2 regions of the Comamonas sp. UBA7840 genome follow, and region 1 is predicted to be linked to the other one. Evidence: predicted binding sites of a transcription regulator. Region 1 holds the regulator's gene; the other holds the start of a gene.
The links. The regulator sigma-54, encoded in region 1, starts transcription at its own class of promoters, with help from an activator protein. The targets are predictions, from matches to a motif close to TGGCANGNAANCTGCTTT.
Positions count from the first base shown of each region.

Region 2: the regulator sigma-54 is predicted to act here: its motif matches at 4,606-4,623, upstream of B3R00_RS00695 (P-II family nitrogen regulator).

Region 1 covers NZ_DLTI01000038.1:3,321-14,595, forward strand. The annotation lists gene B3R00_RS14380 (THUMP domain-containing class I SAM-dependent RNA methyltransferase) at 1-580, opposite strand, end outside; gene B3R00_RS14385 (RNA polymerase factor sigma-54) at 758-2,341, opposite strand; gene lptB (LPS export ABC transporter ATP-binding protein) at 2,405-3,175, opposite strand; gene lptA (lipopolysaccharide transport periplasmic protein LptA) at 3,175-3,813, opposite strand; gene B3R00_RS14400 (thiol:disulfide interchange protein DsbA/DsbL) at 3,929-4,576, opposite strand; gene B3R00_RS14405 (SPOR domain-containing protein) at 4,633-5,283, opposite strand; gene argS (arginine--tRNA ligase) at 5,316-7,025, opposite strand; gene B3R00_RS14415 (hypothetical protein) at 7,113-7,433, shown strand; gene B3R00_RS14420 (DUF2214 family protein) at 7,454-7,900, opposite strand; gene B3R00_RS14425 (LysR family transcriptional regulator) at 7,897-8,829, opposite strand; gene B3R00_RS14430 (malate synthase G) at 9,069-11,261, shown strand.
Region 2 covers NZ_DLTI01000004.1:19,569-26,249, forward strand. The annotation lists gene glcF (glycolate oxidase subunit GlcF) at 1-772, opposite strand, end outside; gene B3R00_RS00680 (YoaK family protein) at 788-1,558, opposite strand; gene glcE (glycolate oxidase subunit GlcE) at 1,562-2,695, opposite strand; gene amt (ammonium transporter) at 2,844-4,187, opposite strand; gene B3R00_RS00695 (P-II family nitrogen regulator) at 4,214-4,552, opposite strand; gene B3R00_RS00700 (YifB family Mg chelatase-like AAA ATPase) at 4,758-6,296, shown strand; gene B3R00_RS00705 (LysR family transcriptional regulator) at 6,297-6,681, opposite strand, start outside.

The DNA.
Region 1 (11,275 bases):
TCCAGCCCGTGGCGGCAATCATGGCGGCGGCCAGGGTTTCCTTGAGCGGTGCATCGCCCTTGTCCTCGCGCCAGCCGCGCTTGAACAGCGCTTCGCCCGTGGTGTCCATGTACAGCGTGCAGGTGTCGGTGGTCAGGTGCATGTGCACACGCACGTCAGGGTGGTGGGTTTCCACACTGGGGCGCACGCCATTGCGCTTGGCGCGGAAGCGATCGGCAATCGCATCCTTGACCTTGAGGGCCGCAAAATTAAGGCTGGTCAGCGGACTGTGCTGGGCCGTCACCTCAATCTTGAAGGTCTCTTTGGGCGAGAACCAGATTTCCCAGGCCACCTCGCTGGCGGCGCGGTACAGATCATTCTCGCTGCGGTACTCGGTGAACGACAGCTCCACCAGCACCCGCTGGGCCAGACGGCTGTGCAGATTGAGCAGCATGGCGTCGCGCCACATCGCGCGCACCATGACACCGCCCCGGCCCGTGAGCACGTCATCCTTGCCCACGCCCGTAATAGCGCGCACTTCGTCGGCCAGAAAACCCTCAACGCCAGCGGCGCAGGGCAAAAACAAATGCAATTGGTTCATAGCAGGGGTCCAGCATACGCGAGCCGCCTCGCCGTGGTGTGGCTGCCGGCAGACTCCCGCTGAAAGCAAAAACGCAGCGTCAGCCGCTGCGTTCTCGATGGTGTTCTAGGCGGTAATTTTAAAGGGCCGTGCCGACCTGCGCTACTGCACAGGTATCAACCCGGCCCTTCAGCGTGCTTAGAGCGCCTTGCGCAGGTTCGCTGGCGCAATTTTGAGCGCCTCGCGGTACTTGGCCACGGTGCGGCGCGCGCATTCAATGCCTTGCTCCTTGAGCATCTCGGCAATCTGGCTGTCCGACAGCGGCTTTTTGGTGTTTTCGGCCGCCACGAACTGTTTGATCAAGGCACGCACCGCCGTGCTGGAGGCATTGCCGCCCGTCTCCGTGCCCAGCCCGGAACCAAAGAAGAATTTCAGCTCATAGGTGCCGTGCGGTGTGGCCATGTACTTGGCCGTGGTCACGCGGCTGATGGTCGATTCGTGCAAGCCCAGCTCATCGGCAATGTCGCGCAGTACCAGCGGGCGCATGGCCAACTCGCCATGTACGAAGAAGTTCTTTTGCCGGTCAACGATGGCCTTGGACACGCGCAAGATGGTGTCAAAGCGCTGCTGCACGTTCTTGATAAACCAGCGCGCCTCCTGCAGCCGCTGCTGCAGGCCGGCGTGCCCGTCGCTGCCCTTGTGGCTGCGCAGGGCGTTGGCGTACACATCGTGCACGCGCAGGCGCGGCATCACGTCCGGGTTGAGCTGCACGCTGAACTGCGCCAGACCGTCCGTACCCTTGCGCAGCAACTTCTTGACGATCACATCGGGCACGATGATGTGGCGCTCCACATCGGCAAAACGGCGCCCCGGTTTGGGCTCCAGCCGCGCAATCACACCCAGCGCGGCACGCACCTTGGCTTCGGGCAGGCCACAGGCCTGCATCAGTTTGCGCACATCGCGCCGCGCCAGCATGTCCAGCGGCTGCGCGCACACCTGCAGCGCCACCTCCAGCAGCTCGTCCCGCGGGTCCTCGCGGTGCAGGTGCAACAGCTGCAGGCGCAGGCATTCGGCCAGATCGCGTGCGCCCACGCCCACCGGCTCCAGCGACTGCAGCAGGCGCAGTGCTACGGTGAAGCGGTGCACCAGCTCGTCCAGCTGCTCCAGATCGTCGGTGCCAGCCAGCCCTTCAGCCAGCTCCTGCAGCGAATCTTCCAGGTAGCCGTCGTCGTTGAGGTTTTCGATCAGAAACCGCAGGGCGTAGCGGTCGAGCTCGGACAGGCGCAGCGACAGCGCCTGCTGGTGCAAAAAGTCGGTCAGCGACTCGTGGCTGCCCGCCAAGTCCAAGGCAGTGGGCGCATCGTCATCGTCGTTGCGCTGACCGCGTGCGGAGGCCTCACCGCCCCATTCACCCTCGTCGAAGGACGACATGTCCACGCTGCCGTCGCCTTCCCAGTCATTGGGCACATCGCTTTCCGGCGCTGAAAATTCTTGGTCTTTTTGGCCTTCAGCGCTTGCTGCGCCTGCGCTGTCAGCTATGGAATATGAAAATTCTTCCGCCGTGTCTGCATCCCCCTGCGGGGCGGTATTGGCACTGTCGAGGCCAAATTCTTCGCGCGGCGCATCCTCGGTCGCGATCTCGAGGAAAGGGTTGTCGTCGAGCATCTGCTCAACTTCTTGGGACAGCTCCAGCGTCGATAGCTGTAAGAGGCGAATGGATTGCTGCAGTTGCGGCGTAAGTGCTAAATGCTGTGAGACCCGCAGTGACAAACCTGGCTTCAACGCTGTACTCCCTCTGTGTGCTCTCTCGACCCTTGTTGTTTTTGATAACGCTGCTGAGGAGGGTTACATGCGGAAGTGCTCGCCGAGGTAGACCCGGCGCACATCCGGATTTTCGACAATCTCCTGCGGCGTTCCCTGTGCCAGCACCGTGCCATCGCTGATGATGAACGCGTGGTCACAAATGCCCAAGGTTTCACGCACGTTGTGGTCGGTAATCAGCACGCCGATGCCGCGCTCCTTGAGAAAGCCGATGATGCGCTGGATCTCGATCACCGCGATCGGGTCGATACCGGCAAAAGGCTCGTCCAGCAAGATAAAGCGTGGGTTGGTAGCCAGCGCCCGCGCGATCTCGACACGGCGGCGCTCACCGCCGGACAGCGCCAGCGAGGGCGACATGCGCAAATGCTCAACGCGCAGCTCTTGCAGCAACTTGCTCAGCTGAGCTTCAATCTCTGCCGACGACAGCGGCTTACCCGCTGCGTCTTTTTGCAGCTCCAGCACGGCACGCACGTTGTCTTCCACATTCAGCTTGCGAAAGATCGACGCTTCTTGCGGCAGGTACGACAGCCCCAGGCGCGAGCGCTGGTGGATGGGCATATTGCCCACCGAGTGCCCATCGATGAGCACATCCCCACCATCGCTGCGCACCAAGCCCACAATCATGTAAAACGACGTGGTTTTGCCAGCGCCATTGGGGCCCAGCAAGCCCACCACCTCACCTTTTTGTACCGTGATGGAGACGTCTTTGACCACCTTGCGGCTGCCGTACGACTTGGCCAGATGGCGGGCCTCCAGCTTGCTGGTGCCTGCGATGTCTTGGGTCTGCTCAGCCATTACTTTCCTTGCAAATTCAGGGTGCCGGAAGGCTGCAAGGGCTGCGCTGGGGCGGTCGAGGGTGATGGGGCAGCGGTGGCCTTGGGCGCCAAAATAGCGCGCACGCGGCCCCCGGAGCCAGCGGGTGCCGACGAGGGCTCATTGCTGCGCTTTTCACCATCCACGGTAAACACGTCGGTCAGATTGTTATAGGTGATGACGCTGCCCATGATGTCGTCGCTGAGCTTGCCACCGGTATAGCGGCGCAACTGTCCACGGCGAATCAGCTTCACATCATCGGTCTGGCCGTTGTACTCAATGACCTCGCCCTCGCCTTCGACAAACTCTTCGGGAGCGCCGGGCGCCGTGTCACGCTTTTGCCGGAAAAACGCACGCTTGCCGGGTTCTGCCTTGACCACGCCATGCTGGTAGCCCTGTGCATCTTGGCGCACATCCAGCTGCGCACCGCGCAACACGATCGAGCCCTTGGTCATCACCACATTGCCGGTGAACACACTGGTTTGCTTGAGCTCGTCATGGCGCAAGGCATCCGCTTCAATGTTCATGGGCTTGTCACGGTCAGCACGCTCGGCGTGCGCAATACCGGAAACGCCGACAAAGGCGGTCAACAAGAGGCAGGTGAGGAGTTTGGGTGTCATGTGGGCAGGGCACGTTTCTTGCAGCACATTGTAGTCATGCATGCTCGTTTTCCATGAAAAAAGCCCGCACAAGGCGGGCTTTGTGGCTGCGCAAGGGCTCGCAACCCTGTCTGCATCAGGCGTTGGCGCTTTGTGCAACCAAATGCTGCACCACATTCAGCACGTTGGCCATGCTGCCTGCGCGGGGGCCGTCGGTGTAATAGCGGCCTGCCACGCCCATGGAAGGCACGCCTTCCACGTCGTAGGCTTGCTGCAGCGCGGTAGCCTTGCGCACTTGGCTGGACACGTTGAACGAGTTGTAGATTTCCTTGAACTTGTTCACATCCACGCCTTGCTTGGCCACCCAGTTGAAGATGTCCTCATCCTTGGCCAGTTTGTTGCGCTCCACGTGAATGGCGCGGAATACCTTGACGTGCATGGCATCAAAGTTGTCCATGGCTTGCAGCGCAAAGTACAGCTTTTGCTGGGGTACAAAGCTGGCGTTGAACGCCACAGGCACGCGGCGCACGACCACGTTGGCCGGAGCTTTTTGCTTCCAGGCCGCAAAAGTGGGCTCAAAGTCGTTGCAGTGCGGGCAGCTGTACCAGAAGAACTCCACCACTTCCACCTTGCCTGCGGGGGCTTCGGTGGGTGCAGGCTTGGAAAGGCGCACATAGTCCTTGCCTTCCTTGGGGGCTGCTTGCTGCGCGAATGCAGTGTTGGCACCCCAAGCCAGGGAAGTTGCAGCAGTGGCTGCGGCCAAAGAGAACTGGCGGCGTTGCATCAAAGAGACTCCTTCACGAGATATGGTTGGTATTGAGCATAGGTCGCTCAAAAAGTTCATTGCTGCACGCGCACCAAGGCCGAATCCACCCCAGCGCCGTCCAATTTTTGCTTCAGCTGCTCCGCATCACCACGTTTGGCGAAAGGGCCCACGCGCACGCGGAACACCGGGCGTCCATTTTGCTCACGCTCACTGATGCGCGCTTCCCAGCCCAGCATCGCGAGTTTGGCACGCTGGGCATCCGCATCACCCTGGGTGCGGAATGCGCCAGCCTGGACAAAATAGCTAAATCCGTCCGAGCCAGCGTTGGCGGTGCTGGCGGCCGCCTTGGCTTCTGCCGCAGCTTTGGCATCAGAGGCTTTGACCTGCGCCTTGGCCAAATCACCCAGCGGGTCTGCCGTAGCCGCTGGCGGCTTGGCAACCGGGTCGACGGGGGGAATGGCGGCAGAAGTGCCAGGTGCTTCTGGCGCTGCCGCAGCAGGCGCCTGGGGCGCGCGCGAAGGCGAGCTGCCGTAGAGCGGCGAATTGGGGTCCCAACTGCGGTTGCGCTCCTGTTCGGTTTTCTCGATGTCGCGGTGCTCGCCCTTGTTGAGGAAAGGCACTGGCACTTTGGTGACGTACACCGCCACACCCAGCGCAATGCCCAAGCCCAAGATCAAACCAATGATGAGCCCCAAGATGGTGCCACCACGCTGCTGCTTACCCATAAAACCGCCTGTCACGTTGCTTGTTGTTTCGCTTACATGCGCTCGGGTGCGCTCACACCCAGCACAGCCAAGCCATTGTGCAGCACTTGCGCAGTCGCAGCGACCAGTGCCAGACGCGCCAGTTTCACGGCCTCGTCGTCCACCAAGATACGCTCTGCGTCGTAGTAGCTGTGGTAGGCGGAAGCCAAATCTCGCAAGTAGAAAGTGACGTCATGCGGGGCGTTGCCAGCGGCGGCGGCCGTCAGCATTTCGGGGTACTTGGCCAGCAGCAGCATCAACGCCTGGGCCTGCGGCCCTTCCAGCGCAGACAGATCCACATCCTTGAGCGCAGCCACACCAGCGCCACCAGCTTCTTGCCAGGCACGCAGCACCGAGCAAATGCGCGCATGCGCGTACTGCACGTAGTACACGGGGTTGTCGTTGTTCTGCGCCACGGCCAGGTCCACGTCGAAGGTGTACTCGGTATCGGGCTTGCGGCTGAGCAGGAAGAAGCGCACGGCGTCTTTGCTGGTCCACTCGATCAGGTCACGCAAGGTCACATAAGAGCCGGCGCGCTTGCTGATCTTCACTTCTTCGCCATTGCGCACCACACGCACCATGGTGTGCAACACGTAGTCGGGGTAACCCTGGGGGATGCCCACATTCGCGGCCTGCAGACCGGCGCGCACGCGGGCAATCGTGCCGTGGTGGTCCGTGCCCTGGATGTTCACCACCTTGCCGTAGCCACGCTGGAATTTCTGGATGTGGTAGGCCACATCGGGCAGGAAGTAGGTGTAGTGACCATCGGACTTGCGCATCACGCGGTCCTTGTCATCACCAAACTCGGTGGACTTGAGCCACAGCGCACCGTCTTGCTCATAGGTGTAGCCGCTGGCAATCAGGCGCTGCACCGTATCGGCCACGTGGCCGTTGGTGTAGAGGCTGGACTCGAGGTAGTACTCGTCAAACTTCAGGTTGAACGCCTGCAAGTCCTTGTCCTGCTCGTTGCGCAGATAGGCCACGGCAAAGTTGCGGATGTTTTCGTAGTCCTCGACGTCCCCGTTGGCGGTGAACTCGCGGTCATCGGCCTTCACGGTTTCCTTGGCCAGGAAAGCAGCCGCGATGTCGGCGATGTAGTCGCCGTTGTAGAAGTTCTTGGCCAGGGGGTTGTCGCTGTCGGTAGGCCAGCAATCGTCACCGGGCTTGAAGCCCTTGGCGCGCAACTGGGTGGACTTGGTCAGGGTATCAATCTGCACACCCGCGTCGTTGTAATAAAACTCGCGGTGCACCTTCCAGCCCTGGGTGGCATACAGGTTGCTGATGGCATCGCCAATTGCGGCCTGGCGGCCATGGCCCACGTGCAGGGGGCCTGTGGGGTTAGCAGAGACAAACTCCACCAGGATGTTTTCACCACGGTCGGCCTGATAGCCAAACTGCTCGGCCTGGCCCAGCACTTCACGGATGATTTCTTGCTTGGCGGCGGGCTTGAGGCGAATGTTCAAAAAGCCGGGGCCTGCGATCTCAATCGCCTCCACCCACTGCTGAAAAGGTGCTGTGGCCATCAGGGCGGCTTGCAACTGCTCGCCCAGCGCACGGGGGTTGGCCTTCAGCGGCTTGGCCAGTTGCATGGCTGCCGTACAAGCGAAATCGCCATGGGCTGCCACTTTGGGGTTTTCAAACGCAGCGCGTGCGCCGGCGCCTGGCGAAAGGGTTTCGAGCTCAGCCGCCAGGGCGGCGAGCAATTCTTGTTTGACAGAAAGCATCAGGCGATTTTACGTGCGCAGGGCACAATCTGCCCAAGCCTTGAAATCACGCATACAGGGCATCCGAAAAACGTCAGGGAGATGGTTTTGCAAACTTCACGCTGTGCGCAGGCCTGCTTGCTGCTGGGCGTGGCCTTCCAGAGCTACGGCGCCAACACCCCCTGTTCAGGGCGCAAAGGGGGCATCGACCATTGCATGGGTAGCCAGTTTGTCTGTAAAGACGGCTCCCTCAGCGCATCACGCAAAATTTGTAGCGATGCACGCGCCCCTGCTGCGGTGCGCGCTTTCCAGGCCCCGGCCGCTACCGACACCACCTGCAGCTGCCGCAGCGGTGCGGTGTGTACCGGCCCACGCGGCGGGCGCTATTGCATCTCAGACAGTGGGCGCAAAAGCTATGTGCGCCGCTAAAGGCATCTGCCCTCGCAGGGCTACATGCCCCGTGCCCAGAACACGGCAATCACCGCGATCACGGGAATGATGTGGGCTTGCACCATGATCCAAGTGCGCACCGCGCGCACCGCCTCGGGCTGGGGCAAGGTGCCCGCCCCATCCAGCGCCTTGAGCCACTTGCGGATGGTGAAGGTGGGACGCAGCGACAAGATGGCCGCCACAAAAAACAACAGCATCTTCAGGTGAAACAGCGGCTGGCTGACGTACCACGTCATGCCCTTGGCACCCCAGACGATGCGGGCAATACCCGTCAGCAGCAGCGCCAGCGCGGCCAGGCCGTAAATCATGTCCAGCCTGGCCAAACGGCGCACTACCGCAGCATTCATCCACTCCGCACGGCACAGCGCCGCCTCACTGGAGAGAAACACCACCGCCGTCAGAATGGCCACCAGGTGCAGGCTGGCCAAAATTGCTTCCCAAGTCATCGCGCTATCCCCTTGCTCCAAAACTCAGGGCGTTCATATTGCCCCTTGAGGTAGTCCATCCACAGGCGCAAGCGCAGCGTCATGTGCTTGCGCTGTGGAAACACCACGTAAATCCCGTTGGGTGGCGCGGCAAATTCCGCCAGCACCTCCTGCAAACGCCCCGCTGCAATTTCTGACTCTACCTCCCAGGTGCTGCGCCATGCAACGCCCCAGCCTCCCAGGCACCAGTCATGCAGCACCTGGCCGTCGGAGCAATCCAGCGGCCCCGTGGGCTTGAAGTGCACCACCTCGGTGCCGCCATCGCGGCTGGGCAGGCGAAAGGCCCAGCCCCGGGTTTGCGAGGCGTCGCTGGACAGCGTCAGGCAGCGGTGCTGCGCCAGCTCGGACGGGTGGTGGGGCGTGCCATAGGCCTGCAGGTAAGCGGGTGTGGCCACGCACAGGCGGCGGTTGTCCGCCATGCGCACGCTGATCAGCGAGGAATCGGGCAAATCCCCCACCCGCACCGCGCAGTCATAGCCCTCCCCGGCCAAGTCCACCACGCGGTCGCTCAGGTTCAAAGAGATGGTGACATCGGGGTGCAGGTCGTGGAACAGCGGCACCAGCGGTGCCACATGGCGGCGGCCAAACCCTGCCGGGGCGGTGATGCGCAAATGCCCGGTGGCCTTGACGCCGCCTGCAGAAACACTGGCCTCGGCATTGGCCACATCGCTCAGCAGACGCTGGCAGTCTTCCAAAAAAGCGCTGCCCTCGTGCGTGAGGCTGATGCGGCGTGTGGTGCGCACCATGAGCTTGACGCCCAGGTGCGCCTCCAGCGCATCCAGCCTGCGCCCCATGATGGCGGGCGCCACCCCTTCGGCCTTGGCGGCGGCCGTCAAACTGCCTTTGGTCGCAACCGAGACAAAGGACTCGAAGGCTTTGAGTTTGTCCATGGCACAAATAATTTATGAACCAAATTGGCCTCTAACGCTTATACACCAAGCGCTAGCAGCTATGTTTTCTGCATATTCTTCCGTACAGCAGATGCTTGAAGTGTTGCCCACTTTTGCATAAAAGTCATCAGTTATAAGCTTTTTGCCCAATTTATTAACTCCAAACTTTGCAATACAGTGGGAGCAAGGCTCCAAATACTGGGGCTTTGGTTTTCTACTGATCCAAGGGGGTTACCACCATGACTGCACGCACCCAAGTTCACGGCCTGCAAGTTGCCAACGAACTGCACACTTTCATCAACGAGCAGGTTCTGCCCGGTACCGGCGTCGATGCTGCCGCCTTCTGGAAAGGCTTTGATGCACTGGTGGCCGATCTGGCCCCCAAGAATGCTGCCCTGCTGGCCGAGCGCGACCGCCTGCAAGCCGAGCTGGACACCTGGCACAAGGCCAACCCCGGCCCCATCGCCGACATGGCGGCATACCAAAAATTTCTGACACAGATTGGCTATCTGGTCGAGTCGCCCAAGGACGCCAAGGCCACCACCGAGAACGTGGATGCCGAGCTGGCCACCATGGCCGGCCCCCAGCTGGTAGTGCCCATCCTGAACGCGCGCTACGCACTGAACGCCGCCAACGCGCGCTGGGGCAGCCTGTATGACGCGCTGTACGGCACCGACGCCATCAGCGAAGAAGGCGGCGCCGAAAAGGGCAAGGGCTACAACCCCGTGCGCGGCGCCAAGGTCATTGAATTTGCACGCAACTTCCTGGACCAGGCCGTGCCACTGGCTGCGGGCTCGCACAAAGATGCAGCGGCTTACCAGGTCGAAGGCGGCAAGCTGGTCGTGACTTTGAAGAACGGCAACACCACGGGCTTGAAGGATGCGGACAAGTTCGTCGGCTACCAAGGCGATGCGGCTGCGCCCACTTCGGTGCTGCTGAAGAACCACGGCCTGCACATCGACATCATCATCAACAAGTCCACCCCCATCGGCCAGACCGATGCTGCGGGCGTGGCCGACGTGGTGGTGGAAGCCGCCGTCTCCACCATCTTGGACCTGGAAGACTCCGTGGCTGCGGTGGATGCCGAAGACAAGGTACTGGGCTACAGCAACTGGCTGGGCATTTTGAAGGGCACGCTGACCGAGTCCTTTGAAAAGGGCGGCAAGACCATGACCCGTGGCCTGAACGGCGACCGCATCTACACCGGTGCAGATGGTCAGCCCGTCAAGCTGCACGGCCGCTCGCTGATGTTCCTGCGCAATGTGGGCCATTTGATGACCAACCCCGCCATCCTGTGGGGCGCAGAAGGCAAAGAAATTCCTGAAGGCATTCTGGATGCCGTGGTCACCACCGCCATCGCCATGCACGACCTGCAGGGCCACGGTGCCAACGGCATCCGCAACAGCCGCACCGGCAGCGTCTACATCGTCAAGCCCAAAATGCACGGCCCCGCCGAAGTGGCGTTTGCCGACACCCTGTTTGGCCGCGTGGAGCAACTGCTGGGCCTCAAGCCCAACACCGTGAAGCTGGGCATCATGGACGAAGAGCGCCGCACCAGCGCCAACCTGAAGGCCTCCATCGCCGCCGCCCCTGCGCGTGTAGCCTTCATCAACACGGGCTTCCTGGACCGCACCGGCGACGAAATGCACACCGCCATGCACGCCGGCCCGATGGTGCGCAAGGCCGACATGAAGGCCAGCGCCTGGCTGCCCGCTTACGAGCGCAACAACGTGCTGGTGGGCCTGACCATGGGCCTGCGCGGCCGTGCCCAGATCGGCAAGGGCATGTGGGCCATGCCTGACCTGATGAAGGCCATGCTGGAGCAAAAGATTGGCCACCCCAAGTCGGGAGCCAACACCGCCTGGGTGCCATCGCCCACCGGCGCGACGCTGCATGCCCTGCACTACCACCAGGTGAACGTGGCCGAGGTGCAAAAGGAGCTGGAAAAAACCAGTGCCGACACCGAGCGCGCCAACATCCTGGCTGACCTGCTGCAAATTCCCGTGGCCAAAGACCCCAAGTGGACGGACGCCGAAAAGCAGCAAGAAGTCGACAACAACGTGCAAGGCATTTTGGGCTACGTGGTGCGCTGGGTGGACCAGGGCGTGGGCTGCTCCAAGGTGCTGGACATCCACAACGTGGGCCTGATGGAAGACCGCGCCACGCTGCGCATCTCCAGCCAGCACATCGCCAACTGGCTGCTGCACGGCGTGGTCTCCGAGCAAATGGTGCGCGACAGCTTTGCCCGCATGGCCAAGGTGGTCGACCAGCAAAACGCCGGCGACCCGGCCTACAAGAGCCTGGTGGCCAACCCCAACGGCGCAGCCATGCAAGCCGCACTGGACCTGGTGTTCAAGGGCGTGGCCCAGCCTTCTGGCTACACCGAGCCCCTGCTGCACGCCTGGCGCCTGAAGGTCAAGGCTGGCGCGTAAGCCATCCACAAACC
Region 2 (6,681 bases), on a different contig from region 1:
CCCAGTCTTTGAGCATGGCGCCGCAGCCCGAAGCATTGCTGACAATCGCCTCGACCTCGCCCGCTTGCACCGCAGGCCACCATGCATCGATATTGGCGCGCATTTGGGCCTTGCCGCCGTCGTGGTCGTTGAGGTGGAACTTCACCGCGCCGCAGCACTGGCTTTGCTGCACCACCACGGTTTCAATGCCCACCGCGTCCAGCACGCGTGCGGTGGCGTAGTTGATGTTGGGCAGCATGGCCGGCTGCACGCAGCCCATGTGCAGCAGCACCTTGCGGGCATGGCTGCGGCTGGGCCACACGCCGTGTTCGCTCTTGGGCGGCACCTTGGCCTGAATGCTTTCGGGCAGCAGACTGCGCACCGATTGCCCCAGCTTCATGGCCGGCGCAAACAGCGGTGAGGTCAGCCCTTCTCTGAGCGCCCAGCGCTGCAGGCGCTCACCCATGGGGCGCTTGACCTTTTCTTCCACCACTTTGCGGCCAATGTCCACCAAGTGGCCGTATTGCACACCGCTGGGGCAGGTGGTTTCGCAGTTGCGGCAGGTCAGGCAGCGGTCCAGGTGCTCTTGCGTGGCGCGGGTGGGCTGCTGCCCTTCCAGCACTTGCTTGATGAGGTAGATGCGGCCACGCGGGCCGTCCAGCTCGTCGCCCAGCGTTTGGTAGGTGGGGCAGGTGGCGGTGCAAAAGCCGCAGTGCACGCATTTGCGCAAAATGGCTTCGGCCTCTTGGCCCGCCAAGGTGCCGAGGTATTCAGGGGCGAGATTGGTTTGCATGGGGTGTCTCTTTTTTTAGTGGTCAGAAGCTGGCCCTTGCCAGCGTTGGCGCCAATGTTTTGCATCGGCCCACAGCGGTGGCAAAGACACCGCCATCAATAACAGCGCCAGCGGCACCACGCAGACAAAACCCCAGCGCTGAAAGCCTAGAGCCCCTGCGATGCCACCGGCTAAAAACATGGCCAACAGGCCGCTAAACAGCCGCACCCGCGACCAGTTGGCATGCACTTGTTGCGGGGCTTCACGCCCTGCACGGTTCCAAAACAGCATCTTGCCCAGCTCAATCCCCAAGTCCGTCACCACCCCTGTCATGTGCGTGGTGCGGATGGTGGCGTGCGACATCTTGGTCAAGGTGGCGTTTTGCACCCCCATGGTGAATGACAGCAGCAGCACCGTCAGGGGCACGGCAAACCAGGTGGTCCAGTGCGTGGTCACGGCGCCCACCAAGCCAAACAGCAGCATCAGCAGGGCTACCAGCAGCAGCGGCAGCGCATAAGCGCTGCGCAACCGCATATGGCGCGCCCAATTCACCAAAATGGCGGTCACCGCCGCGCCGGTGGTGAACGCCAGCAGCGCTCCGATGGCCGACAGCACCAGCGCTGTGTTGCCCAGTACCAGGTTGTCGGCCAGCATGGACACGAAGCCCGTCATGTGTGAGGTGTACAGGTGCAACACCATGAAGCCGCCTGCGTTGATGGCACCGGCATTGAAAGCCATCAAGTAGCCCAGTGCACGGTTGGTGGCACCAGTGCGGTGGGAGCTTGTGAGATGGCGCAATCTGCGCATGGCTCACCCTTGAGCCATGGCACGCCCGGGATTGAAGATACCGGCCGGGTCAAACGCCTGCTTGAGTTGTGCGTGGATGCGCTGCATGGCTGCAAGTTGTGGGCCAAAAATGGCTTCTGCGCTTATCTGGCCTGCGCTTTCAGCTCTAAAGAGTGAAGCGCTCCCGCCCACTTGCTGCGCCAGCGCCTTGAGGGTGGCGCCCATGCTGCGCGGGGCTTGCACCCAGCGCAAGCCACCGTGCCATTCCACCAAAGGTGCGGCCACCCCAGCAGGCAGCGCCAAGGCTGGTGCCGTTTGCGGCACCGACAGGCGCCACAGGCAGTCCGTGGCAGCGCGTGCGCTGAACCAGGGCAGTGTTTGCTCGCGGCACGCTATCCAATCTGGAGCAGCCTGCGCAGCATCCATGCGCGTTCCGCCCATGTTGTGGCATGCCGCCTCGACGGCTGCCACCGCACCGCGCAACCGCACGTACAGCGTGCCCACGCCGTTGTCTTCGACCCAGCAGCTGGCGTTCAGCGGCAAAGGCTGGCCGCCCCACTGGTTCAGGCGCTGCAGCGCTTCGGCCTGGCTGATGCCCTCAAAGCGCAGCGTGGCTTCACCCGGCGCTACCGGCAGCACTTTGAGGCTGACTTCGGTGATCAAGCCCAGCGTGCCCCAGCTGCCCGCCATCAGGCGCGACACGTCGTAACCGGCCACGTTTTTCATCACCGTGCCGCCAAAGCGCAGCAGCTCGGCTTGGCCGTTGATGATTTCAATCCCCAGCACAAAGTCACGCACGGCACCCACGCTGGCGCGCGCCGGGCCACTCCAGCCCGCAGCCACCATGCCGCCTACGGTGGAAACATCCCCCTCCACACCAGCAAAGTGCGGGGGCTCAAAGGCCAAGCACTGGCCTTGCTCTGCCAAGGCGGCTTCCAGCTCCGCCAAGGGCGTGCCGGCGCGCACCGTCACCACCAGTTCGCTGGGCTCGTAGCTGACGATGCCGTGCAAACTGCGGGTGTCCAAAATAGCGCCCTGCAACTGCAAGGCATGAAAGTCTTTGCTGCCGCCCCCGCGAATGCGCAGTGGCGAAGAATCAGCAACGGCAGCGCGTACGCGCTCAAGCGTCTGGTGAAGGGCGGTATCCATGGGCTGAATCGTAGCCGCCTCACGCGGATTTGCCTGCGCTGGCCATGTGAATTTTTTGAATGCCCACCGTGAATCAGACTGTGAGGGCCAAAAAAAGCCGCCCCGAAGGGCGGCTCTGGTACCTCCAGCAGGCAGGGCGCCTGCCTGCACACTCTGCTTAACGGTTGTAGGCGGACTCACCGTGGGTGGTGATATCCAGACCTTCGCGTTCCGCATCTTCAGCCACCCGCAGACCCACCAGGACATCTGCGATCTTGAAGCAAATGAAGGAGACCACACCGCACCAGACGATGGTGACGATCACGCTCTTGAACTGCACCCACACTTGGTGCGCCATGTTGAAGCCTTCGGGCTCCACGCCGCCCAGGCCGGCAGCGCAGAACACACCGGTCAAGATGGCACCCAAGATACCGCCGACACCGTGTACGCCAAACACGTCGCACACATCGTCCACCTTCAGCAGACGCTTCAGGCCCGAAACCCCCCACAGGCACAGAGGGCCAGCAATCAAGCCCATCACGATGGAGCCCATGGGGCCCACAAAGCCTGCCGCAGGCGTGATGGTGACCAGACCCGCCACCGCACCCGAGGCCGCACCCAGCATGGAAGGCTTCCCCTTGTGCAGACCTTCCGCCACGATCCACGCCACGGCTGCTGCGCCGGTCGCCAAGATGGTGTTGATGAACGCCAGACCCGCAATCCCGTTGGCTGCGCCGGCCGAGCCCGCGTTGAAACCAAACCAGCCCACCCACAGCAGCGATGCACCCACCATGGTCAGTGTCAGGCTGTGCGGGGGCAGGGCTTCTTTGCCAAAGCCGATGCGCTTGCCCACCATGTAAGCACCCACCAGGCCCGCCACGGCGGCGTTGATGTGCACCACGGTGCCGCCCGCGAAGTCCAGCGCGCCGTCTTTGGCCAGCAGGCCACCGCCCCACACCATGTGTGCCATGGGGATGTAGCTGAAGGTGAACCACAGCACAGAGAAGATCATCACGGCCGAGAACTTGATGCGCTCGGCAAATGCACCCACGATCAGCGCCACGGTAATGGCTGCAAAGGTGGACTGGAAGGCCACGAACACATACTCCGGAATGGTGGCCAGCGTCGCTGAGAGCGTGTCCGGGGTAATGCCTGCCAAGAAAATCTTGTCAAAGCCTCCAAAAAACTTGCCCTCACCACCAAAGGTCAGCGAGAAGCCGTAAATGGCCCACAGCACGGTAATCAGCGAGAAGATGGTGAACACCTGCGCCAGCACGGACAGCATGTTCTTGGAGCGCACCAAACCGCCGTAAAACAGCGCCAAACCGGGGATGATCATCAGGATCACCAGCATGGTGGAGGTCAGCATCCACGCGGTGTCACCCGCGCTCAGTGCAGGAGCGGCTTCGGCCGCGGTTTCCACGACGGCAGCCACCGCGGGTGCAGCCTCTTGGGCCCAGGCACCGGTTGCTGCGGCCATCAGGCCCAGACCCAGTGCAATTGCAGGGAGTGATTTTTTCATGTCAGTCTCTTGCCTCAAGGGTTGCGTTACAGGGCATCGTTGCCGGTTTCACCGGTACGGATACGCACGACCTGCTCCAAGTCATACACAAAAATCTTGCCGTCGCCAATCTTGCCGGTGCGCGCGGCACCTTCGATGGCTTCAATGACTTGCTCGAGCACCGCGTCATCGACGGCAGCTTCCAACTTCACTTTGGGCAGAAAGTCCACGACATATTCGGCGCCGCGGTACAGCTCGGTGTGACCTTTTTGGCGGCCAAAGCCCTTGACCTCGGTCACGGTAATACCCTGCACACCAAGCTGCGACAGGGCTTCTCGCACCTCGTCGAGCTTGAAGGGCTTGATGATGGCTGACACCATTTTCATGAGACGTTCCTCCGGGAAGCGGGAAGTTGTAAAAAGTGTTGTGACAAGCCCTTTAAGCAGGGAGCGTGCCAACCAGCGGGCTTGGTGCAGCGCGGCCAGGCGTCCTACAGTGACAACCGTGGCAATCGCCTCGAAGCACCAAATTGGTGCAACCAGATGGAACGTTTGCTGCTTTTTTACGCACTGTTTTAGGGAGAAACACGCCATGAGTTTGGCCTGCGTGCAAAGCCGGGCGCTTTTGGGGCTGCAAGCGCCTTCTGTCACCGTGGAAGTGCATTTGGCCAATGGCCTGCCCAGCTTCAATTTGGTGGGGCTGGCCGAGGTTGAAGTCAAAGAGGCGCGGGAGCGCGTGCGCTGTGCGATTGCCAACAGCGGGCTGGAATTTCCCACCAACAAGCGCATCACCGTCAATCTCGCGCCGGCCGACCTGCCCAAAGACAGTGGGCGTTTTGACCTGCCGATTGCTTTGGGCATCCTGGCGGCCAGCGGGCAAATCGATGCTGCGCGGCTGCCCGGCTGGGAATTTGCGGGAGAGCTATCGCTCTCGGGGGAGCTGCGCCCGGTACGCGGCGCGCTGGCCACCAGCCTGGCCTTGCAGCTGCAGCACATTCAGACCCGCTTGGTATTGCCCATGGAAAGCGCGGCGGAAGCGGCCTGCGCACCCCAGGCTGAGGTCTATGGCGCCCAGCATTTGCTGGACGTGGTGGCCCAGCTATTGCCCCCCTCCGCATCGCCGGATGCCAGCAGCGCGCCAGGCTGGCACAAGCTGCCCACCCCGCCACGCGCGCGCTTGCAGGGGGCCGCCGACATGGGCGAAGTCAAGGGCCAGACTCCCGCCAAGCGGGCGCTGGAAATTGCCGCAGCAGGTCAGCACGGCGTGCTGCTGGTGGGGCCGCCGGGCTCGGGCAAATCCATGCTGGCCCAGCGCTTTGCCAGCATCCTGCCCCCGATGACCGAGCAAGAAGCCGTAGAAAGTGCCGCGATTGCTAGCCTGTGCGGGCGCTTCAAAGCTGAAGAATGGGGGCTGCGCCGCACCGCCAGTCCACACCATACGGCCAGCGCCGTGGCATTGGTGGGCGGCGGCTCACCCCCGAAGCCGGGGGAGATTTCCTACGCCCACTTTGGCACCTTGTTTTTGGATGAATTTCCGGAGTTTTCACGCTCGGCGCTAGAGGCTTTGCGCGAGCCCCTGGAGACGGGCCGCATCACCATTGCCCGTGCGGCGCACAGCAGCGAATTTCCGGCACGCTTTCAGTTGGTGGCAGCCATGAACCCGTGTCCCTGCGGGTTTTGGGGCAGCGCACAGCGCGCTTGCCGCTGCACGCCCGATCAGGTGGCGCGCTACCAGGGCAAGCTCAGCGGGCCGCTGCTGGACCGTATTGATCTGCATGTGGAAGTGGCCCACCTGCCCGCCGAGCAGTTGCTGACCACACGCCAGGGCGAGGCCAGCGCAGCCATCCAAGCCCGCGTCACCCAGGCGCGGGCCATGGCCTTGGCCCGCCAGGGCTGCAGCAACCAGATGCTGCAAGGTGATGCGCTGGATCAGCACCTGCAGCTGGACGAAGCCGCCGCCCAGTTGCTGCGCAGAGCCGCCGACCGCTTGGGCTGGAGCAGCCGCGCCACACACCGTGCGCTGCGCGTGGCGCGCACGATTGCCGATCTGGCAGGCAGCCCCAGCGTGGCGAGTGCCCATGTGGCCGAGGCCATGCAATACCGCCGAGCCCTGCTGCACACGGCAACGTGATTACATCGGTGTGACTGCGGTCGCGACCATCGTCACTGCAGCACCCTCCATCGCCAGCTGCTGCACCAGGGCGCGCAACTGCGGCGACCAGCCCTGCGGCTGCGGAGCCACCAACCACGTGTCGACCACGCCAATCTGGCTGCGCAAGGGCTCCGGCAGCGGCGTGCAGTGAATGCCAAAACGCGCTTGCTGCGTGTGCATCAAGGCACGGGGCATGAGCGCAAAACCCATACCTGCGGCCACACAGCCCAAGATGGCATCGAGCGTGCCCATCTCCATGATGCGTGCCGACGTAACGCCCTGGCTGGCCAGCAGCAGCTCAATACGCTGGCGGTAGCTGCAACCTTGGCGAAAGGCCAAAAACGGTGTGCGCAGCAACACCTCC